2 regions of the Variovorax pasteuri genome follow, and region 1 is predicted to be linked to the other one. Evidence: predicted binding sites of a transcription regulator. Region 1 holds the regulator's gene; the other holds the start of a gene.
What was found. Region 1 encodes sigma-54, which starts transcription at its own class of promoters, with help from an activator protein. Its sites were predicted from a motif close to TGGCANGNAANCTGCTTT; they were not measured.
Positions count from the first base shown of each region.

Region 1 (7,485 bases):
CCTGGAGTCCAGCCTGTACACCAGCGGGCGCGTCGAGGCGGCCGTCGCCAGGCTGGTGGCCGCCGGCAAGACCTACGAGCAGGACGGCGCGCTGTGGCTCAGGTCGACCGACTACGGCGACGACAAGGACCGCGTGATGAAGAAGCAGGACGGTACGTACACGTACTTCGTGCCCGACGTCGCGTACCACATCGCCAAGTGGGAGCGCGGCTTCCACAAGGTCATCAACATCCAGGGCACCGACCACCACGGCACCATCGCGCGCGTGCGCGCCGGGCTGCAGGCCGCGGGCGAAGGCATTCCCGAGGGCTACCCCGACTACGTGCTGCACACCATGGTGCGCGTGATGAAGGGCGGCGAAGAGGTCAAGATCAGCAAGCGCGCCGGCAGCTACGTCACGCTGCGCGACCTGATCGAGTGGACCAGCACCGATGCCGTGCGTTTCTTCCTCCTGAGCCGCAAGCCCGACACCGAATACACCTTCGACGTCGACCTCGCGGTGACGAAAAACAACGACAACCCGGTTTATTACGTGCAGTACGCGCATGCGCGCATCTGCTCGGTGCTGGCCGGCTGGGGCGGAGACGCCGCTACGCTGAAGGATGTCGAACTGTCGCCGCTCGAGAGCCCGGCCGCGCAGGCGCTGATGCTGCTGCTGGCCAAGTACCCGGCCATGCTCACTGCGGCGTCGAAGGATTTCGCCCCGCACGACGTCACCTTCTACCTGCGCGAACTGGCCGCCAGCTACCACAGCTACTACGACGCCGAGCGCATCCTGGTGGACGACGAAAAGGTCAAACTGGCCCGCCTGGCGCTTGTCGCCGCGACCGCGCAGGTGCTGCACAATGGCCTCGCGATTCTCGGCGTCAGTGCGCCGAGCAAGATGTGAACCTCAACATGAAGAAGACAACCAGACAACGCGGCAACATCGTCATCGGCCTGATCATCGGGCTGGTGCTCGGCCTTGGCGTCGCGCTGGGCATCGCGGTCTATGTGACCAAGGTGCCGATCCCGTTCGTGACCAAGACGCAGAAGGGCGGCGCCGAACAGGACGAGGCCGAAGCCCGCAAGAACCGCGACTGGGACCCGAATGCGCCGCTGGCTGGCAAGGCCGGTGCAGCCAAGCCCGCGCCGGTCGCCACCGGTCCGGTCAACCCGGTCACCGGCGAGCCGGCCGCCGCCGTGGCACCGGGCGCCCCGCCGCCCACGACCGCACCGCCGGTGCCCGTGGTGGTGGCGCCCAAGCCGCCACGCACGGCGCCGGTGCCGGCCGAGGCCAACGCGCTGCCGGCTTCGAACGACCCGCTGGGCGACCTCGCCCGCGCGCGCTCGGGCAGCGTGACCACCGCGTCTGCTGCCCCGAGCAGCAGCACCAACAGCAACGCCGCCAGCAGCTCCGGCGCCGATCCGTTCATGTACTTCGTGCAGGCCGGCGCCTTCCGCACCACCGACGACGCCGAGGCGCAGCGCGCCAAGCTGTCGCTGATGGGCGTGGAGGCCCGGGTCACCGAGCGTGAGCAGGCGGGCCGCACCGTCTACCGTGTGCGCGCCGGCCCGTTCAACAAGAAGGACGACGCCGACCGCCTGAAGGACCGGCTCGACGGCGGCGGCATGGAGTCGGCGCTGGTCCGCGTGCAGCGCTGACCCCGGCCTCCGACACGAATAGCCCTTAAGCTTCGCGCCGCGGCGTTTGCCGCCACCATTCATCGACCCGATCGCGCCTGGGCGCACCGGCTGCGCGGGAACTCCCCGCCGCGCGCCGGCTCAGTCTGCCGTACCAACTGGAGAACCCTTTCAATGAAACGTCGTGACTTTTCGCTGGCCGCCACTTCGCTCGGGCTGCTGTCCCTGGCCGCCAACCCGGCCCACGCCCAGGCGCGCGCGCCCAAGGCAGGCACCGAGTACCTGGTGCTCGACAAGCGCGCACCGGTCGACGCACCGGCCGGCAAGATCGAAGTGGTCGAGTTCTTCTCGTACAACTGCCCGCATTGCAACGACTTCGAACCGGCGCTCGAAGCCTGGGTCAAGACGCTGCCGAAGGAAGTCGCCTTCCGCCGCATTCCCGTGCCGTTCGTGGGCAACGACGTCGAAGCCAAGCAGCGCCTGTACTACGCGCTCGAAGCCATGGGCAAGGTCGACGAGTTCCAGCCGAAGGTATTCAATGCCATCCATGCCCAGCGCCAGAACGTGAACGGCGACGCCAACATCATTGCCTGGGCTTCGGCCAATGGCCTGGACGGCGCCAAGTTCAAGGAAACCTTCACCTCGTTCAGCGTGGCCAGCAAGGCCAAGCGCGCTTCGCAGATGACCGACGCCTACAAGGTGGCGGGCGTGCCGGCGATGGCCGTGGCCGGTCGCTGGTATGTGGATGGCGAGACCGCCGGTAACATGACCAAGGTGCTGCAGGTCGTCAACTACCTGATCGGCGAAGCGAAAAAAGGCTGACCCCCGGGGCTGCGCGCATTTCCTGCCGCTGCCTTCTCCCTTTTTGCAAGGGATACCTGGCCCGCTTCGGCGGGCTTTTTCATCTGTGCGTGCGGGGCTGGCGCAATCAGCCGCATACAATGCCGAGCAAGTTTCGTGCCTCTATGACATTGCATTCTTACCCCACCACTCCCTCCTTCCTCCGTTGCATCGGCCGCCTGGCTGCCGCCGCGCTGTTGCTGGCCGGCTTCGCCTCGGGCGCCCTGGCCGAAACCGCCGACCGCACCAAGCCGATGAACATCGAGTCGGACGCCATGCGTTACGACGACCTGAAGCAGACCAGCGTGTTCACCGGCAACGTGCTGGTCACGAAGGGCACGATCATCATCCGCGGCGCGCGCATGGACGTGCGCCAGGACGCCGAGGGCTACCAGTACGGCGTGGTCACGGCGGCGCCCGGCAAGCGCGCCTACTACAAGCAGAAGCGCAATGCGCCCGACGAGTGGATCGAGGGCGAGTCCGAAGTCATCGAGTACGACAGCCGCGCCGACAACGTCAAGTTCATCCGCAACGCCGTCATGCGCCGCCTGCTGGGCGCCACGCCGAACGACGAGAGCCAGGGCGCGCTGATCGTCTACGACCAGAGCAACGACACCTACACCGTCAACGGTTCCACCGTGCCGGCGAACACCGCCGTCAACGCGTCCACCCCCGGCGGGCGCGTGAAGACCATCCTGACCCCCAAGGCTGCGGCCGCACCGGCCGCCGGTGCCTCGGCCCCGGCCGGCGCGAAGGCGCCGCCGGCACCCACCCCGGCGCCCGGCAAGGGCCTGCGCCAGAGCACCACGCTCGACGACGGAGAAACCCGCAAGTGATCGAAACCGCTGGAACGCACGACGCCAACGGCGCGCCGGGCAGCCGCCTGGTGGCGCGCGGCCTGAAGAAGAGCTATGGCAGCCGCACGGTGGTGAAGGACGTCTCGCTCGACGTGCAGAAGGGCGAAGTGGTCGGGTTGCTCGGGCCCAACGGCGCGGGCAAGACCACGTCGTTCTACATGATCGTGGGGCTGGTGCGTGCCGACGCGGGCCAGATCACCATCGACGGCGAGCCCATCGCCCACATGCCGATCCACCGGCGCGCCCGCATGGGCCTGAGCTACCTGCCGCAGGAAGCCTCGATCTTCCGCAAGCTCACGGTCGAGGAAAACGTGCGCGCCGTGCTGGAGCTGCAGAGCGAGCCCGACGCCAACGGCAAGATGGCGCCGCTGTCCAACCAGCACATCGAGGAGCGCCTGTCCGAACTGTTGTCCGACCTGCGGGTCGACCACCTGCGCGATTCGCCCGCGCTGGCGCTGTCGGGCGGCGAGCGCCGCCGCGTGGAGATTGCACGCGCGCTGGCCACCCAGCCGCGCTTCATCCTGCTGGACGAGCCCTTTGCCGGCATCGACCCGATCGCGGTGATCGAGATCCAGCGGATCATCAGTTTCCTGAAGGAACGCGGTATCGGTGTGCTCATCACCGACCACAATGTGCGTGAGACGCTGGGCATCTGCGACCACGCGTTCATCATCAGCGACGGGCATGTGCTGGCACAAGGCACGCCTTCGGAGATCGTCGACAACGCCGAGGTACGACGCGTCTATCTTGGCGAGCACTTCCGGATGTAAGGGCGGGTGGGCTCTCCATGAAGCAAGGGCTGTCCCTTCGCGTCTCGCAGCACCTGGCATTGACGCCGCAGCTGCAACAGTCGATCCGGCTGCTGCAGCTCTCCACGCTCGAACTGAGCCAGGAGGTCGAGCAGATGCTGGACGAGAACCCGTTCCTCGAACGCACCGCGGAAGAAGCGGCGCGCGAGGAATTCGGGCTCGACACGGCCGATGCGCCGGTCCCGCGCGATGACGGCGGCGGCGATGGAGGCGACGGCATCGAAGGTGAAAGCGACTTCGCCCCGCCTGCGACCAGCACCTCCACTTCTTCCACCGAGACGACGACCAGCACCGCCGACTCCGACGGCCCGGCCACGGAAATCACCGAGCGCGAGCCCGACTGGGAAGGCGACGGCACCGTCGACATGGCCGCGCCCGACGACAGCGAGTGGGGCAGCGACGCCCCCGCGCGCCAGAACAACCTGGGCGACGACGAGCGCGCCGACGCCACCGAGCTCGCGCGCAGCCAGGAGTCGCTGCAGTCGTTCCTGCACCGCCAGGCGCTGAGCCTGCGCCTGAACGAGAACGACAGCGCCGCGCTGCGCTTCCTGATCGAGTCGCTCAACGACGACGGCTACCTCGAAGACTCGCTGCCCGCGCTGGCCTCGGGCCTGGCCGGCGACGACAACGACCAGTTCGACGACCTCGTGCACCACTTCCAGGTGGCGCTCGGCCTGCTGCAAAGCCTGGAGCCCGTGGGCGTGGGCGCGCGCGACCTGGGCGAATGCCTGGGCATCCAGCTGCGCGCGCTGGCCCGCCCGGACGAGACCGAGCAGGAACAGCTGGTCCGCAAGACCGCCATGGCCGTGTGCAAGCAGTCGATGGAACTCTTGGCGCGTCGCGACTTCAAGCGCCTGGCCACGCTCACCCGCACCAGCGAAGAGCTGGTGCGCCTGGCGCTGCAGATCATTGCGCGGCTGGAGCCCAAGCCGGGCCGGCGCTTCGTGGACGTGGAGCGCAACATCGTGGTGCCGGACGTGATCGTCACCAAGACCGGCCGCGGCACCAACATCAAGTTCCGCGTCATGCTGAATCCGGAGGTCATGCCGCGCCTGCGCGTGCACGACATCTACGCGGGCGCTCTCAAGGCGCACAAGGGCGAGGGCAGCCAGGCGCTGTCGCAGCGGCTGCAGGAGGCGCGCTGGTTCATCAAGAACATCCAGCAGCGCTTCGACACCATCCTGCGCGTGAGCAACGCCATCGTCGAGCGCCAGAAGAGCTACTTCGTGCACGGCGAGCTCGCGATGCGCCCGCTGGTGCTGCGCGAGATTGCCGACGAACTGGGCCTGCACGAGTCGACCATCTCGCGCGTGACCACGGCCAAGTACATGTCCACGCCGTTCGGCACGGTCGAGCTCAAGTACTTCTTCGGCTCGGCGCTGGGCACCGAGACCGGCGGCAATGCGTCGAGCACCGCGGTGCGCGCGCTCATCAAGCAGTTCGTCAGCTCGGAAAGCATCAAGAAGCCGCTGTCGGACAGCCAGATTTCCGAGATGCTGAAAGAGCAGGGCATCGAGTGCGCGCGCCGCACCGTGGCCAAGTACCGCGAGGCCCTGCGCATAGCGCCCGCCAACCTGCGCAAGGCGCTGTAGCAAGACGACCATGAGGCCTGGTTGCCCGCATCCGATGTTGCGCCGGGGGCTCGGGTTCCTCGCCTTGCTGGCCGCCGTGCTGCTGTTCGCCGGCTGCGCCACCTTGCCCGACGAGGCGCCGCGCCCCGCCGTCAAGGCCATGGCCGTATCGGCCGACACCGCCCTGGGCAAGATCGCGCTGGCCGCCCAGCCCGACCCTGACCTGAGCGGCTTTCGCCTCATGCCCGGCGGCGACTTCGCCTTCGACACCCGCATCCAGCTGGCGCGCCGCGCCCAGCGCACGCTCGACGTGCAGTACTACCAGATCGAGAACGACGAGACCGGCCGCTACCTGTTGCGCACCCTGCGCGACGCCGCGCTGCGCGGTGTGCGGGTGCGCCTGCTGATGGACGACCTCTACACCTCGGGCGAGGACGAGCTGCTGCTGGCCTTCGCCGCCACGCCCAACGTCGAGCTGCGCCTGTTCAACCCGTTCCCGGCCGGGCGCGGCAGCATCCTGAAGCGCTTCACCGCCTCGCTGTTCGACTTCAGCCGCGTGAACCGCCGCATGCACAACAAGCTGTTCATCGCCGACGGCGCGATGGCGGTGGCGGGCGGGCGCAACATCGGCAACCAGTACTTCCGGCGCACCGCGGGCGAGAACTTTCTCGACCTCGACACCTTCGTCACCGGCGCGCTCATACCGCGGCTGGGCAGCCTGTTCGACCAGTACTGGAACAGCGTCTACGTGCGGCCCATCGGCTCCGTGGTGCGCACCGATGTGCCGCGCGACGAACTGCAGCGCCGCTTCGAGGCCGCCACCGGCCCCGACACCACGCCACCCCCGCCGCTGCCCGCGCCCAACGACCTGCTCGGCTACAGCCCGATGGCGGACGACCTGAACACCGGCAAGCTCAACCTGATCTGGACCCTGGCCGAGGCCTACGCCGATTCGCCCGACCGCGTGATCGGCAAGACGGCTTCCTACGGCGGCGTGCCGCTGCTGGACGTCGACAGCGTGCGCTACAACGTGGTCGAGCAGATGCGCCGTGCGCGCTCCGAGGTGACCATCGTCTCGCCGTACCTGATTCCCGGCGCCACCGGGCTGGAGGTGATGCGCGAGATTCGCAGGCGCAACGTGAAGATCAGCGTGGTCACCAACTCGCTGGCCGCCACCGACGAGCCGCTGGTGCACACCGCCTACCGCCGCTACCGGCCCGACATGCTCAAGCTGGGCGCCGACCTGTACGAGCTGAGTTCCAGCCGCACCCGCCGCAGCGTGCGGCTCGGGCTGTTCGGCACTTCGGTGGGGCGGCTGCACGCCAAGTCGGCGGTGATCGACCGGCGCACGCTGTTCGTCGGCTCGATGAATTTCGACCCGCGCTCCGAGTCGGCCAACACCGAGATCGGGCTGATCATCCACAGCTCCGAAATGGCGCAGCAGATGCTCAAGCTGCTCGACGTGCTCAAGCAGCAGGGCGCCTACCGGCTGCGCTTTGCCGAGGGCAGCAACGAGTCGCGCATCGAGTGGACCAGCGACGACGCCGGCAAGCTCACCGTGCTGACCGAGGAGCCTGACTCGGGCTTCTGGGACCGCACGATGCTCGAGATCCTGGCGCCGCTCACGCCGGAGAGCCTGCTCTAGCGGTGCGGTTGCCGCGCGTCACTTGCCGCTGACGGCCGACCACACGAGCCGCAGGCCCAGCAGCCCCATCACGCCGCCCGCGGCGCGGTCGATCCAGGCCTTGTAGCGCAGGTAGGCCGAGCGCGGCGCCGCCGAAGAAA
Region 1 covers NZ_JBPJZS010000014.1:52,479-59,963, reverse strand. Annotated here, with positions in the region: gene argS (arginine--tRNA ligase) at 1-889, shown strand, start outside; gene ACSFBM_RS31740 (SPOR domain-containing protein) at 898-1,644, shown strand; gene ACSFBM_RS31735 (thiol:disulfide interchange protein DsbA/DsbL) at 1,798-2,445, shown strand; gene lptA (lipopolysaccharide transport periplasmic protein LptA) at 2,589-3,299, shown strand; gene lptB (LPS export ABC transporter ATP-binding protein) at 3,296-4,090, shown strand; gene rpoN (RNA polymerase factor sigma-54) at 4,108-5,721, shown strand; gene ACSFBM_RS31715 (phospholipase D family protein) at 5,732-7,345, shown strand; gene ACSFBM_RS31710 (LysE family translocator) at 7,364-7,485, opposite strand, start outside.

Region 2 (7,485 bases), on a different contig from region 1:
GGGCGATGACCGGCGGCAGGCGCGTGGTCGATACCGAAACCGACACCATCCTGGAAAAGGGCTACCACTCCGGGCAAGGGCTGTTCGACGACCGCACCATCGCCGCCGCCGAAATCGCGGGAGCCACGCCCTTCAGCACGTCCACCAGCCTCGGCATTTCGGTCAACGGCCGCAAATACGCGATGCGCATCACGGCATCGGGCGCCTCCCTCAAAGGCGAGTACTTCAACAACGCCAACAAGTCGTTGACGGGAACACCCACCGTGACTGTGGCCCGGGACACCGGCGACCATGACTGGGGCAGCGGCGCTCCCGTCACCGGCATCGGCGCGGACAACTTTGCCGCCCGGTTCACAGGCACGTTCGTCGCCCCTGCCGCCGGCACCTACACCTTCCGGGTTCGGGCGGACGACGGGGTGCGCCTGTGGGTGTCCGGCGTTCTGCTGGTCGACAAATGGATCGACCAGGGTCCGACCAACTACGACGCCTCGGTCACGCTGACCGCGGGACAAAGCTTCGACGTGAAGATCGAGTACTACGAAAATGCCGGCGGCGCGGTGATGCAGTTCCTCTGGCAACGGCCAGGCAGCAACACCTTCAATACCTTCACGAGCGACATCGGCGGCGCGACCACCGGCGACTACACGATGCGCAACAGGGTCTGCAACCCCAACGCACCTGGGGGCGTGGAAAGCAACTGCAAGCAGTACGGCAACAACTGGAAGCCCGAGGGCCTGATCCAGCAGTACGCGCGCCGCATGCGCTTCAGCGCTTTCGGCTACCTGAACGAGGACGGCAACGGCCGCGACGGCGGCGTGATGCGCGCGCGCCAGAAGTTCGTGGGGCCGCAAAAGCCAGTGCCAGGCCTGCCCGACACCAGCAACACGCTGAAGGAATGGGACGAGAACACCGGCGTGTTCATTCGCAACCCAGATCCGCTCGACGCCACGGCCACCTCCACCACCAACGTGACCATTGCCGACAGCGGCGTGATCAACTATCTCAACAAGTTCGGCCAGCTCATTCCCGGCAACTACAAGTCGAACGACCCGGTCAGCGAGCTCTACTACGCGGCGCTGCGCTACTACCGCAACCTGGGCAACGTGCCGGAGTGGAGCAACCTCAACACCACCGACACCGCCACGATCAAGAAGCGCCTTGACGGTTTTCCAGTGATCACTGCATGGGATGACCCGATCCAGTATTCGTGCCAACGCAACTTCGTGCTGGGCATTGGCGACATCTACACCCACGCCGACAAGAACGTGCCCGGCAATACCAACAACGCCAACGAACCGGCAATGCCCGCGAAGGTGACTGAAGACACCACGGTCAATGCCGTGCTGGCCACCAACAAGGTCGGCGTGTTGCAGGGTGGATTGGGTACCACCTACGGCACGAACACCAACGTCTCGAACGGCTGCTGCAGCAACAACTCGGCCTTGATGGCGGGCCTTGCCTACGATGCGAACACCAAGGACATTCGCCCTGACGTTTCGTCTCAATCGAACACCATCGGGAAGCAAACGGTTCAAACCTACTGGGTCGACGTGCTCGAACAGTCGTTCCAGGCCAACAACCAGTTTTATTTGGCAGCGAAGTTCGGGGGGCTGAAGATACCCACGAGCATGCAGAGCACGTTCAACCCGTACACCTTCAGCGACGCCATTCCACAGACCTGGTGGGCGACGAGCGGCGACACGCTCACGGACACCCGAAACGGCGGTACCACGCAGCCGCGCCCCGACAACTACTTCACCGCGGGCCGGCCCGACTCGATGGTGGACGGCCTGACCAAAGCCTTTGCGAGCATTGCCAACGCCATCAAGTCGTTCACGACCTCGTTCTCGCTGTCGAGTCCGCAGGTGTCTTCGGAAGGCGCCAATTCCTACGCGTCGCAATATGACTCGAACGGCTGGACCGGCGTGATCACGGGCAGCAAGCTCACCTTCCCGGGCGGTGTGCCGACCCTGAACGAAGTGTGGAGCACCGCCACCACGCTCGAGACGCAACTGGCCGGCACGGGCTGGGACACCGCGCGCCGGGTGGTCACGTGGAGCGGCACCGCGGGCGTGCCTTTCCGCAAGACCAACCTGAGCTCCGCGCAAGTCACCACACTCGATTCGCCGTGGGTGACGGGCGATGACAGCGGTGACTATCTCAACTACCTGCGCGGGGACCGCAGCAAGGAAAAGACGAGCACGGACGACACCAAGCCCTACCGTCGCCGCGCCTTGCTGCTCGGCGACATCGTGAACGCCAAGGTCACGCCGGTCGGACCGCCCTCGTCCCAGTTCTCCAACACGGTGAATCCAGGCTATGCGAAGTTCAAGACCGACTACGCGACCCGCCCGACCATCGTCTACGCCGGTGCCAACGACGGCATGCTGCATGCGTTCAACGGCGCAATGAGCGGAACCGGCGCCGGCACGGAACTGTTTGCGTACGTGCCGAGCGTGCTGTTCTCCGGCCCCAGCAACCCGGCCACGCCAGCGCTCGATGGCCTGGCACAGCTTGGCAACCCTGACTACGAACACCGCTACTACGTGGATGCGTCGCCCAAGGCCTTCGACATCGACTTCAATACCGCAGGCGGCGTCTTCACGACCACTCCGACCGGCAACAACTCGGACTGGCACACCGTGCTGATCGGCGGCCTCGGCAAGGGCGGCAAGGGCTTCTACGCCATCGACGTCACCGACCCCGCGAGCATGACGAGCGAAGACAACATCAAAGGCAAGGTGCTCTGGGAGTTTTCCGGCGCGACCAGCGGCGTGGGCAACACCCTGGGCTTCAGTTTCGGCACGCCGGTGGTGCTGAAGACGAAGAAGTACGGCTGGGTCGTCGTCTTCACTTCGGGCTACAACAATGCCGACGGCTACGGCTACGTGTATTTCGTGAACCCGAAGACCGGCGCACTGCTCGAGAAGGTGCAGACACCCACTGCATCGGCCGGCCTGACGCAACTCACCGCCTACATCACCGACTTCACGGACGGCACCGCCGACGCGCTCTATGCGGGCGACCTGAACGGGCAACTCTGGCGCTTCGACGTGACCGCGGCCAAGGGCAGCAGCGGCGCCTACCCCGTGCCGCTGAAGCTGGCGACCTTGGCGGATGCCAGCAGCAACGTGCAGCCGATCACGACGCAGCCGCTGGTGGAAATCGACCCCAAGACCAAGAAGCGCTACGTATTGCTCGGTACAGGTCAACTGCTCGACACGGTGGACATCAATTCGACTGCGGGGCAATCGTTCTACGCCATCATCGACGGCACTGCAACGGGCTTCGACACCGGGATCACCAGTCCGGTCACGCGCAGCACGCTGGGCGAACTAACGGAAAGCAATCTGAAGGGGACCACCGCATTCAGTCTGGGCACCAAACAAGGCTGGTACCTGGACTTGGGCAAAGACGATGTTTCAGGGATTACCTGGCGCGTCACGCTGGGCGCGACGTCGTTCAACGGCGTGGTGGTGTTTTCGAGCCTGCTCACCACGGGCGATGCGTGCAGCCCCTCGGGGCAGAGCCGCATCTATGCGGTGAACTACGGCTCCGGAACGACGGCGTTGACCTCGGGCGCTGCCTTTGTCAGCTATACCAGTGCGATCACCGACATTCAGATCATCAACAACAACGGCAAGATGCAAGCGATCGCAGGCAATGTGAAGGGCGAAGTGAACCAGCCGCCGATCGACTTCGGCAAGGGCACGGGGGTGCGGTTGTTGAATTGGCGGGAAGTGCCGACGATTGATTGAGGGTTGGGCTCTCTCGACCGAGAGTCCCATTCAAGCAGTTCGCACCGACAAGCACGAGCCGACAGCGTGAATCTCACAAGAGGATCGCTGTCGTTCCGTCTTGATGCTCTCGCAGTTCAAGGACTATGCCTAATCTCCGGCCATTTGCTATGCGAACTCGGATCAGGTCTATCTCACCGGACACACATCGGCGTGCAAATCGAGGCGATAGAAAACCGCGGTCAGTTCAATGGCGCGTCGATGGCATCGCGATCTAGGAAAACACAACACTGCGGCTAACGCGCCGAGTAGGCACTGGCTGGATCGGTGCGGTCGCTACGTCCCCCCGCGAGCGCGGAGGTCAGCATACGGAACCCTTGCATGGTCGCATGCGGAGTGCATGGGCATGACCGCTTCACCGAGATCGAAGCCGCTCCGCTACAAGGCCGAAATGTGGTCGCATCCCAGGAATGGATCATGGCGTGATCCAGCGGAAGTCAACTAGCAAAGAGTGACGCGCGGAAACCCAAGGCTAACGCCGTTAGCTCGGGATTGCGCAGGTGCTTCGCATTACAGCGGACAAGCCGTGCTTGCGTACTTGGGGTCGATGTTCGCTGCCCGGCAACCCCAGCTGCCGTCGAGTTGCCGTGTCCAAGTTATGGTGCCGGCCATCGGCATCCGCAGTGGAACTCCAGCGAGGTTGCCGAATGTGGCGACGACCGTTGTTGGGTCGGTTGTCGAAAGCGAAACTTGTGGGACACCCGTACCAACAGATGACCAAGTCGCATCGATAGTGGGTGCTGCGTTGCCTGCAGTCACCTGGAGATTAGAACCAGTGGCTTGGGGGTCGCATTTGCCGTCGGACGGATTTCCAACGGTGGTCTTGCCACTCAGCAGGCACACCTCCACTGCGGGCTTGAGACTCCCAGACTCACCAATGACGCGTTGAACCTGCGAGCGAAACACATACGTCTGGTACTGCGGAATGGCGATCGCTGCGAGCACCCCAATGATCGCAACGACGATCATCAACTCGATCAGCGTGAACCCGCGGACTTCCAGCTTCGATTGAGACATGGCTTTCCTCGATAGCAATAAAAAAGCCGCCCGAAGGCGGCCTTTACTGTGAAACAGTTGAAGAATTAGCCGCCTGCAGCCGCCTTCAGAGGGCACGACGTAGGAGCGTACTTCGATTCGATACCGGCGCTTTGGCACGTCCAAGTGCCTTCAGCCGAGCGCGACCAAGTCACCGTGCCAGGCGTCTTCGTCAATACAGCGGCAGCGCCGTTGCCGAACGTAGCAATGATGGTGGCTGGGTCAGCAAGTTGGACTTGAGGATAGCCAGTGCCAGCAGACGCGGCAACGCCAGCACCTTGCACATCACCCTTTTGAATAGAAGAGGCAGTTGCTTCGAGCGAGCAATCACCGGCGGCCAGAACGGTGCCAGCAGGTGTGTTGGAGTTGACCTTGCCAGTCAAGCGACCTTCCAAAACGCAAGACTCCACTGCCGACTTAAGGTTGCCGGATTCGCCAATCACTCGGTTCACTTGCGACTTGGCGATGTAGGTTTGGTACTGGGGAATCGCGATGGCGGCCAGAATGCCGATGATCGCGACAACGATCATCAGTTCGATAAGGGTGAAGCCGGCCTGTGCGCGGCGGGCGAGAGTGCGATGGTTCATTGAACTAACTCCAGGTTGGTTGGTTGAGCCCGGGAACCTGCCCGGAGCGCAATACCTTCCGCAGCATCTGTGCCAACCGGCTTTCAATCGTTTACACCTTGAAAGTAGTGCATTTGTTCACACTCAAGTTACAGCAAGTGACACATTGCGCTCGTTGTCGCAACAACCCGTGACAAGTTTGTCACTCTCACCCGCCCGCGAACTCAAAACGTCAGCACGCCATCCGCCTTCAGCCAGCGAATGTCCCGCTGCGCCAAGCCCGCCACCTGCCGGGCTGCCAGCCCTTCGATCTGGCTCATGATTTCCTCGGTCTCCGCGGGCTTGGTGTGCGTGATGTAGATGGGGTACTGCTTGCCCGGATCGATCTGCGCCAGCTCATCGGCCAGCACCGACGGCGACAGGTGCAGGCTGCGTTCGGCCAGCGCCTGCTCGCGGCTGCTGAAGGCCGTCTCTATCACCAGCATTGCCACGTCCAGCGCGTTCACGCGCTTCCAGAAGGGCGCATTGCGCTCGGTGTCGCCGCTGAACACCCAGTGAGCGCCTCCTTCGGCGCGCCGCACGGCGAAGCCGCAGGCCGGCACGGTGTGCACGGCCGGCAGTACCTCGATGCGCTTGGGCACGCGGCTGCCCAGGTGCAGCGACTGCCCGACCGCAATGTCATGAAAGCTCACGAAGGGCGCTTCCTGGCTCGGAATGTTCTCGAAGTCCGGCCAGATGACGTTGTTGAACACATGCGTGCGCAGCGCCTCGATGGTGGCCCTCAGCGCATGCACCCGCAGCGGCTGGGCACGGCGGCTGCCGACGGCGTCGAGCATCAGGGGCAGCGCGGCGATGTGGTCGAGGTGGCTGTGGGTGAGCACCACGTCGTCGATGGCGGCCATTTCGTCGAGCGTGAGGTCTCCGACCCCCGTGCCCGCGTCGACGAGCAGGTCGGTGTCGACCAGAAACGAGGTGGTGCGGCAGCCTTTGGCGATGGCGCCCGAGCAACCCAGCACACGAACCTGCATTGTGAGAGACCCCTTGTGTGTGTCTGCCGTCATTTGGTTTCGAACCGGGTTGCGCCGTCCCAGTTCGGGTCTTGCGGGCGCAACGCCATCGAGGCTAAACGCTGGGCGTAGAGCTGGTAAAGGACTTTTTTGGCATCCTCGGCGAGCAAGGGGGCGAGCAGGCTTCGGCCCAGGGCCCAGTCCTGGCGCCGGTAGGCGGCGAGCACGTCGCTCCAGCGCTCGAGCATCCGGCGGGCGTGCTCGACGGATTCGGGGGTGCGTGCGACCAGCGGCGTGAACACGGCCACCGCCTGGGCCTTGCCCTTGACGCGCACGCTGTCGAGCTCCTGCCAGAGATGGCCGGGCGCCATGGCCCGGGTCGCGCCGCTGGCGACAATTTCGACGCCGTAGTGCCCGCTCAGGCCCTCGAGCCGGGACGCAAGGTTGACCGCGTCGCCCACCACGGTGTAGCTGCGGCGCTCGGCCGAGCCCATGTCGCCCACGCTCATCACGCCGCTGTTGATGCCGATGCCCACGCTGATCTCCGGGCGGCCGCTGTCGCGGTGGATGCGGTTGATGTCCCGCACGGCGTCGCCCATGTCCAGGGCGGCCTGCACGGCGAGCGCGGCGTGGTCGGGCGTGTCGATGGGCGCACCCCAGAAGGCCATGACGCAGTCGCCCATGTACTTGTCGACGGTGCCGCGGTGCGCGCCGATGACGTCGGTGAGCCGGCTGAACACGGTGTTGAGAAAGGCCTGCAGCTCGGCCGGCGCCATCTGCTCCGACAGGCGGGTGAAGTCGCGCATGTCGCAGAACAGCACGGTCATGGGCTTGCTCTCGGCGCGCATGCTGTAACGGTCGGGGTGCACCATCATTTCGTTGACCAGCTGCGGCGGCACGTAGGTACCGAAGAGCCGCGCCAGCCCCCGCCGGGCGCGCGATTCGACGAAGTAGCCCCAGCTCATGTTGAGCACGAACGCCAGCGCCGTCATGGCCAGCGCCGACGCCAGCGGCAGGACGAGCCCGTGGCCCACGTAGAGCCAGAGGTTGAGGCCGACCAGCGCGGCGACGGTGCCGGCG
Region 2 covers NZ_JBPJZS010000007.1:345,704-353,188, reverse strand. Annotated here, with positions in the region: gene ACSFBM_RS24800 (PilC/PilY family type IV pilus protein) at 1-3,758, shown strand, start outside; gene ACSFBM_RS24795 (pilin) at 4,308-4,814, opposite strand; gene ACSFBM_RS24790 (pilin) at 4,880-5,419, opposite strand; gene ACSFBM_RS24785 (3',5'-cyclic-nucleotide phosphodiesterase) at 5,623-6,426, opposite strand; gene ACSFBM_RS24780 (CHASE2 domain-containing protein) at 6,456-7,485, opposite strand, start outside.
Region 2: a site for sigma-54 is predicted at 5,477-5,494, ahead of ACSFBM_RS24790 (pilin). Genes of this name have one in related genera too.